DNA from 2 places in the Oceanimonas sp. AH20CE76 genome. Region 2 is predicted to be linked to the other one. Evidence: predicted binding sites of a transcription regulator. Region 2 holds the regulator's gene; the other holds the start of a gene.

Region 1 (3,411 bases), 1.3 Mb from region 2:
AAGTGGCACTGGCACATGGCCGGTGTTAAGCTAGAACCATCGTATTTTGCTGCATAAAGCATGCCATTGAACTGGCGGGCAGACAGCTAAATCTCATTCCGGAGGCTGAATAATGGCGGGTGTACTCGACTCGGTAAACCAGAGAACACAACTGGTGGGGCAAAACCGGCTGGAACTATTATTGTTCAGGCTTAACGGTCGCCAACGATTTGGCATCAACGTATTTAAGGTCAAGGAAGTGTTGCAATGCCCACGGCTCAGTGGCTTGCCTCAGCGTCATCCGGTTATTCGGGGTGTATCCAATGTTCGTGGCCAGACCATTTCCATTATTGACCTGAGCAAGGCCATGGGGGGCCGGCCGATAGAGCAAACCGAAGACAGCTTTGTCATTATCTCCGAGTACAACCGTTCGGTGCAGGGGTTTCTTGTCAGCTCGGTAGAGCGCATCATCAACGTCAACTGGGAGTCGATCTTGCCACCACCCAAAGGGGCCGGTCGCTTCAACTACATGACGGCCGTCACCGAAATAGACGGTGAGCTGGTGGAAATTCTCGATGTGGAAAAAATTCTTGATGAAATTTCTCCTGCCAGCACAGATGTTGACGCAGCGATTATTGAACGCTCAAAAGAAAATGCTGTCGAGCACAAGCCTGTTCTTATTGCAGATGATTCTTCTGTGGCCCGCCGTCAGGTAGTAAAGGCGGTTGAATCTCTGGGGCTTAAGTGTATTGTGACGGAAAATGGCCGGCAGGCGCTGAACAAGCTCAAAGAACTGGCTGCCAACGGTCCGATTCATGAGCAGTTATCATTGGTGATTTCCGATGTGGAAATGCCAGAAATGGATGGCTACACGCTTACCGCCGAGATTCGAAGTAATACTGCTCTTAAGGATCTGCATGTTATTCTGCATACCTCACTCAGTGGCGTATTCAACAAGGCGCTGGTTGAAAAGGTCGGAGCCGATAATTTTATCGCCAAGTTTCAGCCTGATGAGCTGGCCAGTGCAGTCAATGATGCACTCTAATTTTTGAAGGTGTAATAGCACGGATGAAAAATTTCACCGACGAGCAGTATTTGGCGTTTTGCCGGTTTCTTGAAAGCAACACCGGTATCGTCCTTGGAGCCAGCAAGCAATATCTTGTTAAAAGCCGGCTTTCACCGCTGATGTCTCGTTTTGGTATTGAATCCATGGGAGTGCTGATAGAGCGCTCCATGCAGCCTCGGGAGCGTGAACTGAAAACGGCCGTGGTCGATGCCATGACCACCAACGAAACACTTTGGTTCCGTGACAGCTACCCCTTTACTCAGCTGAGTGACCGTTTATTTCCGGAGTTGGCGAAACCCGGTAAATCACTGCGTGTCTGGTCTGCGGCCTGCTCATCGGGGCAGGAGCCTTATTCCATTGCCATGACGGCACAGGAGTACATGAGCCGGCGGCCGGGTGCCTTGCCGGGGCTGCAAATTATTGCCACTGATATTTCAGCCACCATGCTGGAACAGTGCAAACTGGGCATTTATGACAGCCTGTCTCTGGCCAGGGGCCTGTCTCCGGAGCGACGCAGCCGGTTCTTTACCGCGCTTGATAATGGCCGTATGCAGCTGCAGCCTGCCATTCGCAATATGGTCAGCTTTCGGCCCTACAACCTGCTCGACAGCTACAGTTCGCTGGGCAAGTTCGACATTATATTTTGCCGTAACGTACTGATTTACTTCTCTCCCGAGAATAAATCCAAGATCCTTAACCAGTTTGCCGGCTCTCTTAATCCGGGGGGCTATCTGCTGCTGGGTGCGTCTGAGTCACTTACCGGTCTTTCCGACAAGTTTGAAATGATCCGCTGCAGCCCCGGCATTATCTATCGCCTTAAATAATTTCACCTTGCCGTCCTTAAAGCACCTCAGTGTTAACTGAAGGTGCTTTTTATTTATGGCACGACTCTTGCTTTACTTTTTCCTGTGTGAGTACTTCAGATTCCGGTCACTATGACGCAGGAGGGTGGCGGTGACGATTTCTTTCGACAAGGCATTTGGCGTGCATCAGCATGCACTGGTGGCCCGCTCCGACAGAGCCGAGCTGCTGGCCAGCAACCTGGCCAATGCTGACACGCCCGGTTATAAGGCGAAAGACATGGACTTTCAGGCGGCACTGAGCAAGGCACAGGGTTCTCAGAATTTCTCCCTCAGCCGCACCAATAACCGTCACTTTGCCGTGGATCTGGCACCGCCGGGCACAGTGCAATACCGGGTGCCCAATCAGCCCGATACCGGCGACGGCAATACGGTGGATGTACAAACCGAGCGTACCAGTTATATGGAAAATGCCCTGCAATATCAGGCCTCGCTGGAGTTTCTTAACAGCAAGATATCCGGCCTGCTGAAAGCCATAAAAGGAGACTCGATGTGAGCCTTTTTAAAGTCTTTGATATTTCCGGCAGCGCCATGAGCGCTCAGTCGGTTCGTCTTAATACCACCGCCAGTAATCTGGCCAACGCCGACAGTGTCAGCTCCAGCATTGATGAAACCTACCGTGCCCGCAAGCCGGTGTTTGCCGCTGATCTCGACCAGGCCCTGTCGGACCGTCAGGAAAGCGTCGGCGTCAAAATCATGGGCATCGTCGAAACCGACAAACCCCTGCAAAAAGAATTCAACCCGGATCATCCCATGGCTGATGCCGAAGGTTTCATTTTCAAGCCCAATGTGAACGTGGTGGAAGAAATGACCGATATGCTCAGCGCCTCACGCAACTACCAGACCAATGTGCAGGTGGCAGACGCCGCCAAGCAGATGCTGCAGCAGACTCTGCGGCTGGGCAAGGGGTAATCATTCATGCAGGTTAATCAAGACTATCTTAACGGCCTTAAGTGGCCCGGTGAGCAAAGTCCGGCGGATAAAGCGGCTGATAACAGCCGTGCCCAGCTGGAGCAGGAAGACTTTTTTGCTCTGCTGACCCAGCAGCTGGCTTATCAGGATCCGTTCAAGCCGGCGGATAACTCCCAGATGATCTCACAAATGACGTCTTTCACCACGGCTGACGGCATTAATAACATGAGTCAGCAGCTTTCCGGGCTGAGTGAGGTCATGACCTCCAGCCAGGCACTGCAGGCCTCCAGCCTGGTGGGGCAGAAGGTGCTGGTGCCCAGCTCCATGACCTACTGGGACAATAATGAACCGGTAGACGGCGTTGTGGTAGCGGGTTCAGGAGCCTCCAATGTGCTGATTCGCATCGAGAATGAAAAGGGCGAGCTGGTGCGCACCATACCGCTGGAAGGCGATCAGCGCGGCAACGTCAACTTCAGCTGGGACGGCATGAATGACGCCGGCGAGCCGGCGGCTACCGGCAAATACAACATCAAGGTCAGCGGCCTGATCGACGGCCAGCGTGAGGAGCTGAATGCGCTGGCTTTTGGCAAAGTG
Region 2 (3,411 bases):
GTGACCCAGATCTTCAAGCACCCGCAGGGCGACGGTTTTACCGGACCCGGAACGACCACTCACAATCACCAGCTGCATATAGGCTCCTTCAGGCAGAAATCATGATTTGATAAAGCTCTTCGTCACTGCCGGCCTGACGCAGCTGCCGGCAAATCTGTTTGTTGCTGAGCTTTTCAGCAATTAAGGACAGCGTTTTCAGATGTTGTTTACATTCCTGCTCCGGCACCAGCAGCGCAAACACCAGACCAACCGGCTGATTGTCGATGGCATCAAATTCTACCGGTTCGGCAAAAGTCAGCAGTACCGCGGTCGCCTTGTTGTCATTGCCAATACGACCATGAGGTATGGCAATGCCATTACCGATGCCGGTAGTGCCCATCTTTTCACGGGCCAGCAAACAGTCAAAAAGCGGCTGGCTGCCGATATTCAAATGTTCGGCAGCCAGCTCGCTGATAATTTCCAGAGCACGCTTCTTGCTCGTGCAGGGAACTGCACTGCGCGTGCAGTCCCTGCTTAGTATGTCGGCGACTTCCATGGTTACTTTTGCTTGAGCTTCTCTTTGTGTTTGATGATCTGACGATCCAGCTTGTCAATGAGTCCGTCGATGGCGGCATACATATTTTCATGCTGGGCGTTGGCAAACAGCTCACCACCACTGACGTGCAGTTTGGCTTCGGCAATTTGCTGCATTTTTTCTACATTAAGGATGACGTGCACATTGGTAATGTGGTCGAAGTGGCGCTCCAGCCGGGTAAACTTGCTATTAACATAGTCACGCAGTGCATCTGTGATTTCTACATGGTGTCCGGTCAGGTTAATTTGCATAACGTCTTCCTTCTGTCGTTGCCTTTAAACCAGGCGTTTACGCTGATTGGAAGGGGGGATGGCCAGTGACTCCCTGTACTTGGCGATGGTACGCCTGGCCACCTTAATCCCCTGCTCGGCCAGCAACTGAGCAATCTTACTGTCACTCAGCGGCTTGGCCGGGTTTTCTGCTCCGACCAGCTTTTTGATCAGAGCACGAATTGCCGTGGATGAACATTCACCACCATCGTCGGTGCCCACATGACTGGAGAAGAAATACTTAAGCTCAAACACGCCCCGGGGCGAGTGCAGAAACTTTTGTGTGGTCACGCGTGAGATGGTGGACTCATGCATCTCTACTGCCTCGGCCACATGGTTCAGCACCATGGGCTTCATGGCCTCTTCTCCATACTCAAAGAATGCCTGTTGTTGTTCAACAATACAATTGGCAACCTTGAGCAGCGTCTCATTTCGGCTGTCGAGACTTTTAAGGAACCACTTGGCATCCTGCAGATGATTACGAATAAACTGGCCGTCTTCACTATTGCGGGGCTTGTCGGCAAGTGCGGCATAGGTCTGATTCAGGCGTACCTTGGGCATGGCCTCCGGGTTGAGTTCCACGACCCAGGCACCGTTGCGTTTGGTGACCACCACATCCGGAATAACATATTCGGAGCTGCCCTGAATAATGCTGCTGCCGGGGCGGGGTTCAAGCTGCTGGATCAGATTCAGAACTTCTCTCAGCTCGTCTTCTTTCAGCCTGGTCTTGCGCTGCAGAGTACGGTAGTCGCGGTTACCAAGCAGATCCATGTGCTGTTCCAGCAGCAACCGGGCTTCTGCCAGCCAGGGGGTGCTGGCGGGAAACTGGTCGAGCTGAATACACAGGCATTCCTGCACGCTGCGGGCAGCTACGCCGATGGGATCGAAATGCTGAATGCGTTTGAGCACGGCTTCTACTTCGTCGGCTTCAATGCCCAGCTCGTCGGCCGAGGCTGCAGCTAACAGTTCGTCAATATCGGCGGTGAGATAGCCTGCATCGTCCACGGCATCGATAATCGCAAGGGCAATGGCCTGATCGGTATCACTGAAGGGAGTCAGGTTCATTTGCCAGATCAGGTAATCCTGCAGCGTTTCGGTGGTTTCTCCCTGATAGACATTATCTTCCAGCCCTTCCGGCAGACCGGCACCACCACTGACCGGAGAGGCGGTATAAACTTCCTCCCAGCTGGTGTCCATGGGCAGCTCTTCAGAAAGCTGATTACGTTCCATGGCGCTGTCTGCGGCAATTTGCTCCTCGTTGCGATTATCCTCAACCCTGATACTGTCCGGCTCCTCCTGCTCCAGCAGCGGATTACTGTCCAGTGCCTGCTGAATTTCCTGCTGCAGCTCAAGGCTGGACAGCTGCAGCAGACGAATGGCCTGTTGCAGCTGAGGGGTCATGGTCAGCTGCTGGCCAAGGCGTAACTGAAGAGTCGGCTTCATGTATGCTAACGTCCTTCCATATCAACCGCGCGAAGCGGTGCCTTCAGAGGCTGAATTGTTCACCAAGATAGACTTTCTTGACCTGCTCATTGGCCAGGATTTCAGCTGGTGTGCCAGCAGCAATACGGTGCCCGTGGCTGACAATATAGGCCTTTTCACATACATCCAGCGTCTCACGCACATTGTGATCGGTGATCAGTACGCCCAGGCCTCGATCTTTCAGATGTAATATAATTTTCTTAATATCAAGCACAGAGATGGGATCAACGCCGGCAAAAGGTTCATCAAGCAGAATAAAGCGCGGATCTGCCGCCAGTGCCCGGGCAATTTCCACCCGCCGGCGTTCACCACCGGACAGACTCATACCGAGACTGTCACGAATATGGACAATATTGAACTCTTCCAGCAGCTGTTCCATTTTTTCGTTACGGCCGTCGGCGTTCAGATCTTTGCGGGTCTGCAGTACGGCCATCAGGTTATCGGCAACGCTCAGGCGGCGAAAAATGGACGCTTCCTGAGGCAGATAGCCAATGCCGGCGCGGGCCCGCACATGCATAGGCTCATGGCTGATGTCATTGTCGTCTATGGTGATGCTGCCTGCATCCCGCTGCACCAGGCCTACAATCATGTAAAAGGAAGTGGTTTTGCCGGCCCCGTTGGGCCCGAGCAGCCCCACTATCTGGCCGGTGTTCACGGTCAGGCTGACATCAGCCACTACCTTCCGGCCTTTGTAGCTTTTCTGCAGCCCGCGTGCTTTCAGTCTGGCCATGGTCAGTCGTTACTCTGGTTGTCGAAATTCTGTACCTGCTCAGGCAGGAAAATAGTGGTGACCCTGTCTTTGCCACCCTGGCTTTCGGCTTCCATCTGCTCCTTGTCGATAAAGTAGCGAATACGGTAGCCAGTGACGATATTATCGTCCTGCTTGAGTTCGGCGTCCCGAATCAGGGTGATGGTGCGGGCGACCATGTCATAGCGAATTTCCCGTGCCTGTGCCTGTACCGGCTTGCCGTTATTGAGCACTTGCCGGTAAGTAGCCGGATTGCCCCTGGCGGTCATGGACTGCAGCCCCTGCTCATTGCGGATCACGACCAGTTCACTGGCACGCACATCTATGCTGCCCTGTTT

What was found. The regulator sigma-54, encoded in region 2, starts transcription at its own class of promoters, with help from an activator protein. The targets are predictions, from matches to a motif close to TGGCACNGTTTTNGCTT.
Region 1: a site for sigma-54 is predicted at 1,926-1,942, ahead of flgB (flagellar basal body rod protein FlgB). Genes of this name have one in related genera too.

What each region holds. Positions count from the first base shown of each region.
Region 1 is NZ_CP155481.1:980,968-984,378, forward strand. It holds gene N2M06_RS04770 (chemotaxis protein CheV) at 113-1,024, shown strand; gene N2M06_RS04775 (protein-glutamate O-methyltransferase CheR) at 1,048-1,869, shown strand; gene flgB (flagellar basal body rod protein FlgB) at 2,000-2,401, shown strand; gene flgC (flagellar basal body rod protein FlgC) at 2,398-2,817, shown strand; gene N2M06_RS04790 (flagellar hook assembly protein FlgD) at 2,824-3,411, shown strand, end outside.
Region 2 is NZ_CP155481.1:2,914,415-2,917,825, reverse strand. It holds gene rapZ (RNase adapter RapZ) at 1-78, opposite strand, end outside; gene ptsN (PTS IIA-like nitrogen regulatory protein PtsN) at 89-535, opposite strand; gene hpf (ribosome hibernation promoting factor) at 538-825, opposite strand; gene N2M06_RS14315 (RNA polymerase factor sigma-54) at 850-2,286, opposite strand; gene lptB (LPS export ABC transporter ATP-binding protein) at 2,330-3,055, opposite strand; gene lptA (lipopolysaccharide transport periplasmic protein LptA) at 3,058-3,411, opposite strand, start outside.